DNA from 2 places in the Brevibacterium sp. FAM 24630 genome. Region 2 is predicted to be linked to the other one. Evidence: predicted binding sites of a transcription regulator. Region 2 holds the regulator's gene; the other holds the start of a gene.

Region 1 (8,083 bases), on a different contig from region 2:
CCGACAGACCGAACACCTTGTCCAGGGCGAGGACGATGAGGAGGACGATGAACCCGAGTGTGAGCAGGTGAGTGTGGACGACGGCGAGCTGGGTGAACTCGCCTTCGGGGAAGTCGTTGGCCTTGGTGAACTCGCGGTAGAACAGTCCGGCGAGGACTCCGATGATCATGTACGTGAATGCTGCGTTGAATATCTTCTTCATGCTTCCACTTCATCAATTCGCGGGCGCGGTTTCCTGACCCGCAGGATTGAACTCGGAATCCAACTTTCGATTGATGTTTGTCCTCACACCCTCTCGACGCTCGAATCGGCGCATCGCAGGGCATCCGTCGGGTTAGCCTGAGCGCATGGCTATGGAGAACGTATTCTCGAAGATCGATCGCATCGCCGGAGGCAGCAAGGCGGGCATCGTCGTGGCGCCCGAGGGCCTCGAGCAGCCGAAGACGAAACGCGCCTTCTCCTGGATCACCTGGCTGCTCGCGTTCGAGCTCGCCCTCGGCTTCGGTGCCGTGGTCTATGCGATCATCATCGCCCGTGCCGGCGAGCCGGTGCCCTTCGCCGTGTGGATGCGCACCGTCGTCGTCCTCGGCATGACCGCGACGCTGTTCTACTTCTTCTGGCGAGCGACGAAGGGCCTCTACTGGGGCTATCAGCGGCTGCGCCTGTTCACGCAGATCTTCCCCGTCATCACCCTCGTCATGGCCGCGATCCCCGGCCTCTATCCGGTGTGGATGATCACCGAGCAGATCGTGTTCAGCCTCGTCATGATCGGCGTCGGCGACTTCCTCACCGGCGATCACCTGCGCGAGGTGTTCCGCAGACCCGAGGACTGATCGCCGAGGCGGCCGCCACCTGACAGATCAGCCCGCCACGAGGCGGTGCGCTTCCTGCCGATGTGCGGCGATGAGGGCCGCTTTGTCGAGTTCGACCCCGTCGGCGCCGATGGCGTTGCCGTCGATGACTCGCCACCGGCCGTCGACCATCACCCGGTCGGCCTTCTCCGCTCCGCAGAGGACGAGCGCGGGGATCGGGTCGTGAGATCCGGAGAACGCCAGCCCGTCGAGGCGGAACATCGCGAGATCGGCCCGCCTGCCCACCTCGATGGTCCCGATGTCTCCGCGACCGAGCGCAGCAGCCGAGCCCTTCGTCGCCCAGTCGAGGGCCCGGTCGCAGGTGACCGCCTCGGTGCCGTAGCGCAGACGTTGGACGTAGAGGGCCTGCCGGACTTCGCGGATGAGGTTCGAGGCATCGTTCGAGGCGGATCCGTCGACGCCGAGGCCGACGTTGACGCCGGCGTCTTCGAGTTCGACGGCGCGGGCGATGCCCGAGGCCAGGCGCATGTTCGAGGTCGGGCAGTGGGCGACGGAAGCCCCGGCGGCGCCGAGGCGGCGGATCTCCTCCTCGTCGAAGTGCACTCCGTGGGCCAGCCAGGCCCGATCGCCGAGCCAGCCCACGGATTCGAGGTAGTCGACGGTGCGCATGCCGAAGGTCTCGCGGCAGAAGTCCTCTTCGTCGATGGTCTCGGCCAGATGGGTGTGGAGGCGGACGTCGAGTTCGGCGGCCAGAGTCGCGGACTCGCGCATGAGTTCGGTGGTCACGGAGAACGGGGAGCAGGGGGCGAAGGCGATCTGGATCTGCGCTCCGTCGCCGCGTTCGTGGTAGCTCTCGACGAGGCGGCGGGAGTCGGCGAGGATCACCTCGGCGTCTTGGACGGTCTGCTGCGGCGGCAGTCCGCCGTCCTTCTCCCCCCGTGACATCGAGCCGCGGGTGAGCATGGCGCGCATGCCGAGCCTGCGGACGACGTCGACTTGGACGTCGATGGCGTCGTCCATGCCCGTCGGGAACAGGTAGTGGTGGTCGGCGGCGGTCGTGCATCCGGATTCGAGGAGCTCTGCCATGGCCACGGTCGTGGCGAGTTCGAGGGCGCGCGGGGTCAGCCGGGCCCACACCGGATAGAGGTTCTGCAGCCATCCGAAGAGGGGCAGATCCGCCACGGGCGCCCAGGCGCGGGTCAGCGTTTGGTAGAAGTGGTGGTGGGTGTTGATGAGCCCGGGTGTGATGACGTGTGCGGAGGCGTCGATGACCTCGCCGCGGAAGCCAGCCGCATCGCTGGGCTCACCACCGCTCGGCTCCCCACCGGCGGGCACGAGTTCGACGATGGTGCCCGTGGACCGGTCGATGACGATGCCGCGGGCCGCTCGATCAGGATCGACACCGGCACCGAGGTGGACGGCCAAGGGATCGCGCAGCCACAGTCGCGCTGTCGGGTCTCCGGTGTGGCCACCGGCGTTCGCGCGCTCGCTGCCTGTCATGTCGTGTGTCATATCGCCTGTCATGTCGTCGCCTTTCGGAGCTCGAAGCTCGGCCTGCGGTTCTCACTGCATGGCCCGTGATGAGTGACGACAACGCTGGGGGTCGACGCCACCAGCTCAGGTTTTCCGGCGTCTGCTGCTCCGCCGTCCGATGTCTCGGCCCTCCGATCTCTCGATCACTGGCCCGCAGATACCGATCTCACGGTTCATCTGCGCCGTCCGAACCCACGATCAGACGCATCAGCGCTGTGACCCGATCGTGCAGAGAGTCCGAACGACCCGGCTGTGCGGACCGTTCGACTCGCCTGTACGATGATCCGGAGCCACCGAACTGAGCGAACGATCAGTAGGTTGCCGTTTGACGAATACACCGACGAGCGAGACTCTAGCATGTGCCGCACGTCACGAAAACGTATTGCGCGTCGAATGGTATTCCTTTAGAGTTTTGCGATAAGGAAATCTTGTTTCGCACTTCGGAATTCTGAAACCGATTCCTCGGTCACAGTGGAGCTCCACACCGACCTTGCCGTCCAGAAACTGGAATACCAATCGGTTCGGCGCGGGGCGGAGCAGTAAGCGTTCGAGGACAACTCAACGGAGAGATAGATGTCGGTATCCCAACACTCACCTAAGAATGGCCGCGCATCGGCGGCCAAATCCCAGTCGCATCGTCCCGAGGACGAACGGCTTCCGGTCGGCAGCTCCTTCGCCTACGGCCTGCAGCATGTGCTGACCATGTACGGCGGAATCATCGCTGTTCCGCTCATCATCGGAAACGCCGCCGGCCTCGATGGCAACGGCATCAGCGTGCTCATCGCTTCGTGCCTGTTCATGGGCGGTCTGGCGACGATCCTGCAGTCGGTGGGCGTGCCCTTCTTCGGCTCCCAGCTGCCGCTGGTCCAGGGCGTTTCGTTCGCCGGTGTGGCCACGATGACGTCGATCCTCGCGGGTGGCGACGGTCTGCCCGCGGTGTTCGGTTCGGTCCTGGTCGCCTCGGTGATCGGCCTCGTCGTCGCACCCGCCTTCGCGCTCATCGTGAAGTTCTTCCCGCCGGTGGTGACCGGCACGGTCATCACGACGATCGGTCTGTCGCTCATGCCCGTGGCCGCGGGCTGGGCGATGGGCGGTGACGCGGAGGCCGCCGATTACGGCAGCATGCGCAATATCCTCATCGCAGTGGTCACCTTGGCCATCGTGCTCGTCCTCAGCCGCATCCCGGTGGCGATGGTCTCGCGCCTGTCGATCCTGTTGGCGATCGTTCTCGGCACCATCGGCTGCCTCATCTTCGGGTGGGCCGACTTCTCACACGTGCTCGATCGCGGAATCTTTGCCTTCCCGCAGCCTTTCGCGTTTGGTATGCCAACATTTTCGGCCGCCGCGATCATCTCGATGTTCATCGTCGTCATCGTCACGTTCGCCGAGACGACCGCGGATATCATCGCGGTCGGCGAGATCGTGCGGACCAAGGTCGACTCGAAGCGCATCGCCTCGGGTCTGCGTGCCGACATGCTGTCTTCGGCGGTGTCGCCGGTCTTCAACTCCTTCACTCAGTCGGCGTTCGCTCAGAATGTCGGGCTGGTGGCGATCACCGGTGTGAAGTCGCGTTTCGTGGTCACCGCCGGTGGTGCCATCCTCGTCATCCTCGGCCTGTTGCCGGTGATGGGCGGAGTTGTCGCGGCGGTGCCGACCCCGGTGCTCGGCGGCGCTGGCATCGTCCTCTTCGGCACGGTCGCCGCTTCAGGCATCCGCACTCTCGCGAAGGTCGATTATGAGGGCAACCTCAATATGATCATCGTCGCAGTGTCCCTGGCCTTCGGAATCATCCCGGTCGTCGAGCCCGATTTCTACACTTCCTTCCCCTCGTGGGTCGGCATCATCCTGCACTCGGGAATCTCCTCGGCGACGCTCATGGCGGTGCTGCTCAACCTCGTCTTCAACCACATCGGTGTGAAGTCGAAGGATCGAACGGATCGGTCGGTCTTCGTGGCGGGCACCGGACGGGTCATCCGCCAGGAGGAGCTGCAGCGGCTGATCGACAACGAGGCCATCCTCACCGAGGGCGACACCGTCAAGGACGGCAAGATCGTCGATTGCAACGGTGAAGAGATTCCGGTCGTCACCGATGCACAGCACGAGAAGGTCATCGAGGCGGCGAAGAAGGGCGAGGTCAAGACTCAGGATGACGTGCGTCGGCTGATCGAGGAGGAAGACAAGGGCTGATCCCTGTCCCTGCCAGAACCTCGGCGCGGGGTCGGTCGGAAGAACACGGGGTCGGTCGTAACAGCGCGGGGTGGGTCAGAACGGCGGCGGGTTCTCCGGATCCCAGCTCACGGTCCAGATCGACTCCTGCGCTTCCCGTGACCGGCGAGCCTTCGAACTTCGCCGGTCTCCGCCGGCGGTCGCCCCAGTGTCGGTCTCCGAAGCAGTGCCGGTCTCCGAGGTGTAACGCAGGACCGATCCCTCGCCGCCGTCCGTGCGGTCGGCCCACTCATCCCCTGCGCCCGTGCTGAGCGGGCTGTCCATACTGAGCGAGGTGTCCTTGCGCGAGGTGTCCGTGCCGGGCGGGGCGCCCGTGCGCGGGGTATCAGTGCTGGGCGGGGAACCTGTGCGCGCGGTGCAGGCAGAGTCAGCCTCGAACGGGGTGACCCTACCGCCACCCGCCCAGCCACCGAAGCCGGACAGGTCGTCGAAGTCGCACCGGTCCCCTGCTTCGGGGGCGGGCTCTTCGTCGACCGCCAGCCGGTCCGGCAATTGGTCATAGTTCTCCACCTGCCATGCGTGCTCGGCGTTGATCGGGTTATCCGGCGGGTGAATTGTCGTGACGACATCATGAGCGAAGGCATACTCCACGGCCCCAGCTGCGGTCGTGCGGATGGAGAACTTGCGGTCGGTCTTGAGCTGATGATGAGTCCGACACAGTGGGTGGAGATTGTCGAACGTCGTCTGGCCGCCTCGTACGGGATCGTCGTGGTCGAACGGGATGATGTGGTCGATTTCCGAGGTCTCGGCGCGACGGGTGCACCCCGGCACAGAACATGACTGCCACTTCCCGGTCAGCGGAGCGCGGACATCCGCCGGGATGTAGTAGCTCTTCGAGCGCGCGTCGATCGGGGTGCCGGTCGCCGGGTCGGTGAGTATCCGATGCCAGGTGGGACTGTCGCCGGCCAGAGCTTTCGCAGCATCGGCGGGCACGGGAGCACCGTCCGAAAACATTCCCGGAAGCCCCGAGCGGCCGACTGCGGTGAGATAGGGAACCGTCACCATCATCTTCGCCTGCTCACGCACCCATTGTCCGTGGGTGGGCATGGCGAGTTTGATGATCGACCTCACCTCGACGCCGGCTCCTGCCGATTCTTCGGCTTCCTGTGTGGCCGCCCGAGCTGCGCGGTCGACCGCGCCGGCCGAGATGGGGGCTTTGCGGTCGCCGGTCTCGATGGAGTCGAGAGCGACCTCTTTCGTGGAGGTCTCTCCGGTCGTTGTGTCATGAGCTGTCACGGCGATGACCATCTGCGGGGTCGCTCGCGTGGCGATGTCGAACATCAGGGCGGCGATGCTGTCCTGCTCGCCGACATCGATTCCGGACACATCCTGATCGGTGAACGCGGAGATGTTTCCGTTGCGGATGGCGCGCGCGAACGCCTCGATGCGCAGGAAGAAAGCCTGCAGTTCCACGGCAGGGCCCGACAGCATCACCGAAGCGGTTCCGTCGGCGTAGGTCGTGATGTCCACACGACGACGCCTCGCCGCGACTTCGAGACGATCCTCGACCGGAACGAGAGACGCTATCTTGAGGTTCAGGGACTTCCTGAAGGTTTCGATGGTGATGTCGGCGCGACGCTGTCCGAGGTAGGTGTCGAGACGCGGGACGTACTCGAACTCGACGTCCTTCACGGCCCGTGCCGCGACGAGCACATGCTCGATAGTGAACTCTCCGTTGAGGCAGCGGTCGAGGAACTTCGGCAGTCCGAAGACCAGAGTGAGAGCGTTCGTGATCTCGTTGTATGCACCCTCGATCGTCGCGCCGAGGACTGCAGTCAGTTCGGCGACTTCTTCTTTTGCGGCGAATTCGTGCGCCCACGAATTGAACGACCGGTAGAGCTGGAACTTCGGGAAATTCGGAAGCTGCTTCGGCGAGGCAGCCGCGGTGGGCTCGACTTCGGTCGCCTCAGCGTCGTCTGGCTCCGCACCGTCGCTCTCGACGTTTCCGGACCCAGCACTGTCGGACTCGACGTTGCCGACGGCGCTGGGATCGACGCCGTGCGCCTCAGCGTTGTCGGACTCGTCGCTTTCTGGCTCATCACCGTCGGGCTCGGAGGGTGCGTCTTTCGGCTCCCCGTCGCGGGCAGTGATGAAGCGGTCCACCGTCTCGGTGAAGGTGGCGTGGTGGTAGATCTCGCCCTCGGGAGCATAGCGGAGCCGATCGACGACCTCGGCGAGGAAGAGACCGGCGACGGCCTGGAGTTCTGCGATGCGTGCTCCGGTGCTCAGTCGTGCGATGCTCGCAACCACGGCCATGGGCGAGTCAGGGTCGACATCGAGGCGACGCGGTGATTCGGGGCCGACCAGCGGCGGAGGGGAAGACGGGGCCGTTAGGGAAGACGGCTCAATGGAGGAGCCATTGGAGCCTTCGATCGAAGGGTCACTCGAGGACTCGTTCGAAGAATCGTTTGAGGCAGGCTCAAGACCGTCGTTGCTCGGATCCTGGGGATCCTTCATCGGTCTCGCCGCCCTTCACGTCGATGTGAATGCCTTGGCTCTATTCTACTTCAGAACCAGATCAATGAATGTCACAATTCGATTACAAACCGAAGTGATCTATTTTTGATTGCTATTTGCAGACGTTTGTTCGAAGACAAACGGCGCTGAACCCGACACTTCTCGAAAGCGGACACGAGGCTCAGCCCTTGCCCCTTCAGCCGTTGGGTCATGCTCCTGCGGCGTCCTCGCGGCTACTCCAGGAGCAGGCCCGGCAGATCGCCCATCGTTGCGAACGTCTCGGCCGCTCCGACGGCCAGCAGCGTATCGACGCTGTGATGGACCGGCGAATCCGGGCAGAACCCGAGCACACGGGATCCTGCCGCAACACCGGCCATCACTCCGGTGGGCGAATCTTCGATCACGGCAGCCTCGGCGGGGTCGATGCCCAAGGATTCGGCAGCCGCGAGGTAGACGTCGGGGGACGGCTTCGAGTTCGGCTGCTCCATGCCGGAGAAGATCCGGCCGCCGAACGCATCGAAGAGTCCGACCTTCCGCAGCTGAAGTTCGATCTTCGGACGGTCTGCGCCCGATGCGCACGCGATCCTGTTCGGATAGGACTCAGCGAGGCGGTGCACCGTTTCCACGACTCCCGGGATCGCTTGGAGTGAGGCCTCGAGCCCCGCGTTGCGGCGCCGACGGAATTCAGTCATCCACTCATCGTCGATCCGGAATCCGGTGTGTTCCTCGATGATGTCGGCCTCGTCGCGGAGCATCTTCCCGACGAACCGGGCGATGCACTCCTCGGCGGTCAGCTGCCAGCCGAGTTCGACGAGCATGGCATGCAGAACACCGTTGGTGATGCTTTCGGAGTCGACGAGGACCCCATCGCAGTCGAAGAGAACGGCGGAGAATTTCGGGTGAGCTGCCATGGTTCGATTCTGCCATCCGCCACGGACATGAGAACACGGCCCCATGCCGCGCACATGGTCAACCGCAGCGACCCGAGCGACCGGTCCGTCAGGTCACAGCGACCCGATCGATACCGCCGTGTACAGAATGCGCGCGGAGGCGAG
Region 2 (8,083 bases):
ATCTGCCGCTGGCGAACTACGGTTCGGCGAACTACGACTCGGTCATCGACGCCGAGGGCAACACAGTCGGCTTCTCGATGTTCACCGGATACTCGGCCAACGAACGTCGCGGACTGTCACTGGCCGTGATCGATCCAGAAGTTCCCGAAGGCGCGGAGCTCAAGGTCGTGTGGGGCGAGCCGAACGGAGGCACCTCGAAGGCATCGGTCGAGCCGCACGAGCAGACCGAGGTTCGTGCTGTTGTCAGCCCGGTCCCGTATTCGACGGTCGCACGTCAGACGTATAAGGGCGGTTGGCGGACCGGCTACACGAACTGACACCGCTATCCTGAGAGGGCCCGGACTTCGGTTCGGGCCCTCAATGCGTTCGACTACAGGGAGATTCAGACCTATGAGCCTACGCAGTGCCCTCCTCGTGCTCCTGCGGATAGCACCCATGTCCGGCTACGAGCTGCAGAAGCAGTTCTCGCAGTCCGTCGGATACGTCTGGCACGCTCCGGACTCGCAGATCTATCCCGAGCTGAGGAAGATGGCCAAGGAAGGACTCGTCGAGCCCGAAGAGCAGACCCGGGGGAGCGTGGCCACCCGGCGGGTGTATCACGTCACGGATGCCGGTGAGGACAACTTCGCCGAATGGATGCGCACTCCGCTGAAGTATCAGCGCACGCGTGACGCTGCGCATCTCAAAGCCGCGTATCTGGAATCAGCCGATCATGAGACCCGAACAGCCTTCCTCAACGATCACATCGCCCATTGGACTTCTGAACTGAAGTGTTGGGAAGACGAGATCGACAAGATCGACACACTGACCACACCTATGCTCCAGCGGCGACTGGAAGTGACCCGCCCCGAAGACCGCGAGAAGACGATCGCGTTCAAGCGATTCGCCTATGAAGGACTGGCCGAGAAGGCACGAACCGAGATCGCGTGGGCGCAGAGGGGCCTCGAGCTGGCGAAGAGATTCGGTCCCTGATCGGAGACTGTATCGAGCCGCCGAGGTCCACCGATAGGATGGTGCCATGAGCACTCCGGATACCCCGTTCGCCGCCTGGACCGATGTCTCCTTCCTCAAGGGACACGGCACGCAGAATGACTTCGTCCTGCTGTCCGACGATGACAGCGAACTCGAGATGCATCCGGAAACCGTGGCCACACTGGCCGACCGGCGAGCCGGGCTCGGCGCCGACGGCATCATCCGCATCGTCCGGTCCGCCGCCAGCGGCATCCCCGGCGCAGCCGAGCAGGCCGCAGCCGGCGCCGAATGGTTCATGGACTACTACAACAACGACGGCAGCCTGTCCGAGATGTGCGGCAACGGTGTGCGTGTCTTCGCCCACGTGCTCGTGACCAGCGGTCGCGTTCCGGCCGATACCCGCGACATCCTCGTCGGCACCCGCGACGGAATCAAAACCGTGCGCACCACCCTCAACCCGGCACTCGGCGTCCAGACCGGCGACGACGTCGTCGGCACGGGAGCGTCGGGACCCGGCTCGGCCAGCGACGCCTGGTACACGATCGACATGGGCGACTGGTCACTCGACCCGTCGAGCTCGGTGCTCGTGACCACCGGCGGCGTCGAAGTCGCTCGACCCGGACTGCGCGTGTCCACCGGCAATCCGCATACGGTCGTCGCGCTGGCCGAACACTCCGAACTCTCTGCCGCCGATCTGCGTGACGCCCCGGTCCTCGACCCGGTGCCCGCGGACGGTTCGAACGTCGAATACATCGTCATGGAGCCCGCTCGCTCCGACGTTGCCGGAGGAGAGGGCGCACTGCGCATGCGGGTGTTCGAACGCGGAGTCGGCGAGACCCGCTCCTGCGGCACCGGCGCATGCGCCGCAGCGATCGCCGCCCACCACTGGGCGGGGGAGACCTCGCCGCTGCAGTGGCGCGTCGACGTGCCCGGCGGACAGCTGCGCATCGAGATCGACCCGAACCCCGAGGGCACGAGCGGACGTGTCAGCCTCGCGGGCCCCGCGACCCTCGTCGCCAGCGGCACCATCAGCTGAGGCGCGAGCGGACCGCACTTCGTACGCGCAGCCGAGCCCGACCTCGGCGAGGGAAGACCTCAGCCTCGGCGCGGAATGACGTGTCGAACCGAAGACTCAGCCGCGGTGGACGGTGAGGACGCGAAAGCCCTTCGACGAACCCGTGCGTTCGATCGTGAACCCGTCCCCGAGCATCTGCGCGATCCATTTCTGCAGGGAATCGGCCCCGAGGTTCTTCGACACGACGAGATCGGCCCGACCGCCCGGCGCCAGTCGCGGCAGCCAGGTCTCAAGCAGTTCGTGGAGGGCGGCCTTGCCGATGCGGATCGGGGGATTGGACCGGATGGCGGAGAACTGGAGGTCCGCGGGGATCTGCTCGGCGGTGACGGGAGCAATCGAATCGAGTCCGAGCCGGCGCGCGTTCGCCGCTGTCGTCTCCAGGGACCGGGAGTTCACGTCGAGTGCCCACACTCGCAGGGCCACCTCGGCGTCCTTGGCCTCCAATGCGGTGTGCAGGGCGATCGGCCCCCACCCGCAGCCGAGGTCGAGGACATCACCGGTCGGCGGTTCGGGCAGATGCCGCAGCAGCACGGCGGTGCCGAGATCGAGGCGAGTCGGTGAGAACGTGCCTGATACGGTTTCGACGGTGACCTCGCGGCCGGCCAATTCGAGGCGCAGTTCGCGGGTCTTGGCCTCACTGCTCGGAGATTCGGTGAAATAGTGCTCTGACACCACTTCAGTCTAGACGGCTGTGGGAGAATTGATGGACACCATCGTCGGTGCGATGCGCCACCGTCGGTGCGCAGCAGGACCACGCCCACACGATCAGTACCGTGCGGGCGGCAGAGAACAAAGGAATGAATGACGTCTGAAGACAAGGAGCGTCGCAACGCGATGCTCGACCGTGTGCTCTCCCGAGGCGCCCAGGCCCTGGACGATCACGACACCACCCGCGAGGACGACCAGTTCGACCTCGCCGAGCGTGCCGCACTCACCCGTGTGGCCGGACTCTCCACCGAACTCGAAGACATCACCGAGGTCGAATACCGCCAGGTCCGACTCGAACGCGTCGTGCTCGCCGGCATCTGGAACACCACTCAGGCCGAAGCCGAGAACTCGATCCGTGAGCTCGCGGCGCTGGCCGAAACCGCCGGTTCGGACGTCCTCGACGCGCTCATCCAACGCCGTGACAAACCGGACCCCGGCACCTACCTCGGCAAAGGCAAGGCGAACGAACTCGCCGAGATCGTCGCCTCCGTCGGCGCCGACACCGTGATCATCGACTCCGAGCTCGCCCCCAGCCAGCGTCGCGGCCTCGAGGACGTCATCAAGGTCAAGGTCGTCGACCGTGTCGCCCTCATCCTCGACATCTTCGCCCAGCATGCGAAATCCCGTGAAGGCAAGGCCCAGGTCGAACTCGCCCAACTCGAATACCTCCTGCCGCGCCTGCGCGGTTGGGGCGAGTCGCTGTCCCGGCAGGCCGGCGGTCGTGTCGCCGGCGGTGCCGGAATCGGCTCCCGCGGACCCGGTGAGACGAAGATCGAACTCGACCGCCGCCGCATCCGCACCCGCATGTCCAAACTGCGCCGTGAGATCGCCGCAATGGCCCCGTCACGGGAGACGAAGCGGAAGAACCGCGCCCGCCACCATGTGCCCTCGGCCGCGATCGTCGGATACACGAACGCGGGCAAGTCCTCCCTGCTCAACCGGCTCACCGATGCCGAGGTGATGGTGCAGAACGCGCTGTTCGCCACCCTCGACCCGACCGTCCGACAGGCGAAGACCGCCGACGGCATCGTCTTCACCTACACCGACACCGTCGGTTTCGTCCGCAACCTGCCCCACCAGCTCGTCGAAGCCTTCCGCTCGACGCTCGAGGAGGCCGCCGGTTCGGATCTGCTCCTCCACGTCGTCGACGCCTCCCACCCGGACCCGCACGGGCAGATCCACGCCGTGCGCGAAGTCCTCAAAGACGTCGAGACCGGGGACATCCCCGAACTCCTCGTGTTCAACAAGTCCGATCTCGCCGAGGAGGCCGTGATCACCGGTCTGCGCGCGGAATATCCGAAGGCGCAGTTCGTCTCGGCCGTGACGAGGGAAGGCATCGACGCCCTCGTCGAGGCCATCGAGAGTCGGCTTCCCGCCCCGGACATCGACATGACGCTGCTCGTCCCCTATGAACGCGGCGACCTCGTGTCGAAGATCTACGCCCTGGGCACCGTCGAACACGAATCCCACGGGTCCGAAGGCACGAGCCTGCAGGTGAAGGTGCCGGCCGAAATCGTCGACGAGCTGCGTGAGTTCCAGCGTCCGGACCTGGTCATCGACGAGTGAAGGCTGTCGACGACCTCCTCGAATCCGCCGTTGGGGCCATCGGCGGATCGCCCAGGCAGGGTCAGCAGGATATGGCTCAAGCGGTCGCCTCGGCGGTCGACAAAGGCATCCACCTGCTCGTGCAGGCCGGCACCGGCACGGGCAAGTCCCTGGCCTACCTCGTGCCGGCGGCCGAATACGTCAATCGCACCGGCGGGAAGGTCGTCGTATCGACAGCGACCCTGGCGCTGCAGACGCAGATCATCCACCGTGACCTGCCGCGTCTGTTCAAAGCCGTGAAGAAGGACCTCGACCCGCTGCCGAGGGCCGCTCTGCTCAAGGGCCGACGGAACTATGTATGCAAGCACAAGCTCTCCGGCGGGTACCCCGACGAAGGCGAAGGAATGCTCTTCGACCTCGGTGCTGACGCCGAGGCGGGACGCAAACCGGCCGAACGCTCCGGCCTGGGCGAGGAGATCCAGAGGATCCGCACCTGGGAGAAGACCACAGACACCGGTGACCGTGATGACCTCATGCCCGGTGTCAGCGACCGCGCCTGGTCGCAGGTGTCCGTCAACGCCTTCGACTGCCTCGGATCGAACTGCCCCCTGTTCACCGAATGCTTCGCTGAGATCGCCCGGAACAAGGCCGCCGAGGCGGACATCGTCGTGACCAACCATGCGCTGCTGGCCATCGACGCCTTCGGCGAATCGAACGTGCTGCCCGAACACGATGTCATCATCATCGACGAGGCCCACGAGCTCAAGGACCGGGTGACCAACGCCCTGTCCGGGCAGATCAACACGAGCATGCTCTCGGCCGCGACGAGTTCGGTGCGCAAACACACCACCGTCCAGGACGGGGTCGTCTCCCTTCTCGACTCCGCTGCGGCGGCACTCGAACGCGCACAGTCCTCGGTGCCCGAAGGACTCATCCTCCATATGAGCGAAGCCCTCGGGCTGGCATTGACGCAGATCCGCGACTCCGCCCGACAGATCATCAACGACATCGGAGGCAAGACCGAAGACGCCGATGCCGGCCGGCAGATGGCCAAGGCCCGGTGTCAGGAGATCTTCGAACTCGCCGAACGCTTCTGCGATCCGGGCAAGAACGACGTCATCTGGCTCTCGCGGTCGACATTCCGGGAGAAGGAGACGACGAACCTCGTCGTCGCACCCCTGAGTGTGGCCGGGACCATGCGCTCGGGCATCTTCGAAGAGTCCACCGTCGTGGCCACCTCGGCGACTCTGTCCTTGGGCGGGAACTTCGACGCGGTCGCCGCATCCTTGGGACTCTTCGGCCCCGACGCCCCGAAATGGGACAGCCTCGACGTCGGCTCGCCCTTCGACTACGGCAGACAGGGCATCCTCTACGTCGCCTCCCACCTGCCCAAACCCGGACGCAGCGGCCTGAGCGACGAAGCGCTCACCGAACTCGAAGAGCTCGTCAGAGCCTCGAACGGCGGGGCACTGGGACTGTTCTCCTCTCGGGCGGCGGCCAATGCCGCAGCCGAACACCTGCGGGAGAAATTCGATTTTCCGATCCTGCTCCAAGGAGATGACGGCCTGCCCGCACTCGTCTCCCAATTCACCGCCGATGACCAGACCTGCCTGTTCGGCACCATGTCACTCTGGCAGGGAGTCGACGTGCCGGGCCGGACGAACCGGCTGGTCATCATCGACCGGCTGCCGTTCCCGCGCCCCGACGACCCGCTCATGCAGGCCCGCGCGCGGGATGCCGATCAGCGGGGTGTCAACGGCTTCATGGCCGTCTCCGCCACACATGCCGCGCTGCGTCTGGCACAGGGAGCGGGTCGGCTCATCCGCTCGACCAAGGACAGGGGAGTGGTGGCCGTGCTCGATTCGCGGCTGCGTTCGGCCCGGTACTCCGGCTTCCTCGTCAACTCGATGCCGCGGATGTGGCCGACGACGAACGCTCAGCTCGTGCGCACGAGCCTGGCCCGCCTCGCCGAGTCCGAAACGGAATGACTAGGCACTGCGCCTCGACGACCGATCGCTCCGCCTGAATGGCAGAACGCCTGCGACCGATCCGGTCGCAGGCGTTCTGTGTTCGAGCGTTGAGTGCCGGGGCCGCCGGCAGTGTGCTCAGAGGCGGCGGATGACAGCGACGACGAGCCCCATGATCTGGGCGTAGGTGCCGTCGATCGGCTCATAGTTCTCGTTCTGCGGCATCAGCCACTGCTCACCCGCCTTGCGCTTGAGCGTCTTCACGGTCGCCTCGCCGTCGAGCAGCGCCGCAACGATCTGGCCGTTGTCCGCGGTGTGCTGCTTGCGCACGACCACCCAGTCGTCGTGGCAGATGGCGGCTTCGATCATCGAATCGCCGACGACCTTGAGCAGGAACATCTCACCGGAGCCGACGACCTGCGTCGGCAGCGAGAAGATGTCATCGACTTCCTGTTCGGCGAGGATCGGGCCACCGGCGGCGATCCGTCCGACGACCGGCACCTGCACGGTGTTGTTGGCAAGCTCTTCGAACTTCGCCCGCTCCGCCTCTTCCTCTTCGAACGGATTGACGACCTCGATGGCGCGCGGGCGCTTCGGATCGCGGCGGACATAACCGAGACGTTCGAGCTGGGAGAGCTGGTGGGCCACGCTCGAGAGCGAAGCGAGTCCGGCGGCCTTGCCGATCTCGCGCATGCTCGGCGGGTAGCCGTTGGTCACGACAGCGCGTTCGATGGTTTCGAGCACGAGACGCTGACGTGGGGTGAGGCGGAAGTCGTCTTCGCCGGTCGAACCCTCAGGGATCTGAATCTCGTCGTCATCGCTGCGAGCGGCAGCGATCTCACTGGCAACATCTTCGTTGCGAGGCCGGCCTCTGCCTCGTTTGTTCTGAACCATTGCTCGTTCCCCTTCGTTCTATTCCCTGCCGCTGGACGCCGTGATCTCCGCTTCGAAGATACTCGTGTCAGTGCCGGCTGAGATGGTTCTGACAGATCAATCAACAACGCTGGTTCCCTCTCATTGTCGCATAGATGTTCGAGTTGGACTGGACATTTGTTCGATTGGCATGTTGAATAGAACAGACGTTCTACCGATTGCTGGTGGAATCGTACGAATGAAAGAGGTAATGCGATGTCTGCACAGAACACCGGGCTGCGCCTGACCACTCGTGGACGCCAGGCGGTTCGCCTTCTCCGGACCCTGCTCATTGCTCTCGTCGTCATCGGCGGAGCGCTCCTCCTCGCCACCCAGTCGTTCTCGGCCGCAGCGGTCGCCGAACCGGAATCCGAGAGCATCGGCATCGAAGCCGACGCGGTCGTCGTCGGTGAAGGCGAGTCGCTGTGGACCGTGGCCTCGAGCCTCGGACTTGATCGCGATACCCGCGATGTCGTGGCCGATATCGTCGACATCAACCATCTGACGACTCCGACCGTCCACCCTGGCCAGACCCTCGACGTCCCCGTCCGCTGAGGGCCGGCCGGGTGAGACCGGCAGCCGCGCAGCGTGGCAACGTGCGAGGTCGCCGGGGAGCTGCTTTCGGCCGCATCGGGCCGGAGCTCCGATGTCGGATCTCGAGGCTCGACCCGCCGCCGGAGCGGTGGGAGTCTCTCGGTAGACTGATCGCGTGGGAAACATCGAATCTTTGCCAGTGCGTGCCGACCTCGTCGGGCTCAAGCCCTACGGGGCTCCGCACCTCGACGTGCCGGTCCAGCTCAACGTCAATGAGAACGCCTATCCGCTCCCGGACGTCGTCGTCGACAGCATGCGTGCCGCCGTCAACAATCACTTCTCCGGGCTCAACCGCTACCCGGACCGGGAA

Evidence for each region. Region 2 encodes LexA, which represses DNA repair genes until DNA is damaged. Its sites were predicted from a motif close to TCGAACANNTGTTCGA; they were not measured.
Region 1: the regulator LexA is predicted to act here: its motif matches at 6,968-6,983, upstream of ACPUD7_RS03525 (HNH endonuclease signature motif containing protein).

What each region holds. Positions count from the first base shown of each region.
Region 1 is NZ_JBNBZD010000003.1:134,915-142,997, reverse strand. It holds gene ACPUD7_RS03545 (DUF2871 domain-containing protein) at 1-202, opposite strand, end outside; gene ACPUD7_RS03540 (hypothetical protein) at 348-833, shown strand; gene ACPUD7_RS03535 (8-oxoguanine deaminase) at 861-2,312, opposite strand; gene ACPUD7_RS03530 (nucleobase:cation symporter-2 family protein) at 2,919-4,532, shown strand; gene ACPUD7_RS03525 (HNH endonuclease signature motif containing protein) at 4,608-6,821, opposite strand; gene ACPUD7_RS03520 (HAD family hydrolase) at 7,262-7,939, opposite strand; gene ACPUD7_RS03515 (M50 family metallopeptidase) at 8,033-8,083, opposite strand, start outside.
Region 2 is NZ_JBNBZD010000001.1:45,328-53,410, reverse strand. It holds gene ligM (vanillate/3-O-methylgallate O-demethylase) at 1-317, shown strand, start outside; gene ACPUD7_RS00225 (PadR family transcriptional regulator) at 391-972, shown strand; gene dapF (diaminopimelate epimerase) at 1,019-2,008, shown strand; gene ACPUD7_RS00215 (class I SAM-dependent methyltransferase) at 2,105-2,719, opposite strand; gene hflX (GTPase HflX) at 2,849-4,321, shown strand; gene ACPUD7_RS00205 (ATP-dependent DNA helicase) at 4,318-6,288, shown strand; gene lexA (transcriptional repressor LexA) at 6,406-7,161, opposite strand; gene ACPUD7_RS00195 (LysM peptidoglycan-binding domain-containing protein) at 7,396-7,734, shown strand; gene ACPUD7_RS00190 (histidinol-phosphate transaminase) at 7,889-8,083, shown strand, end outside.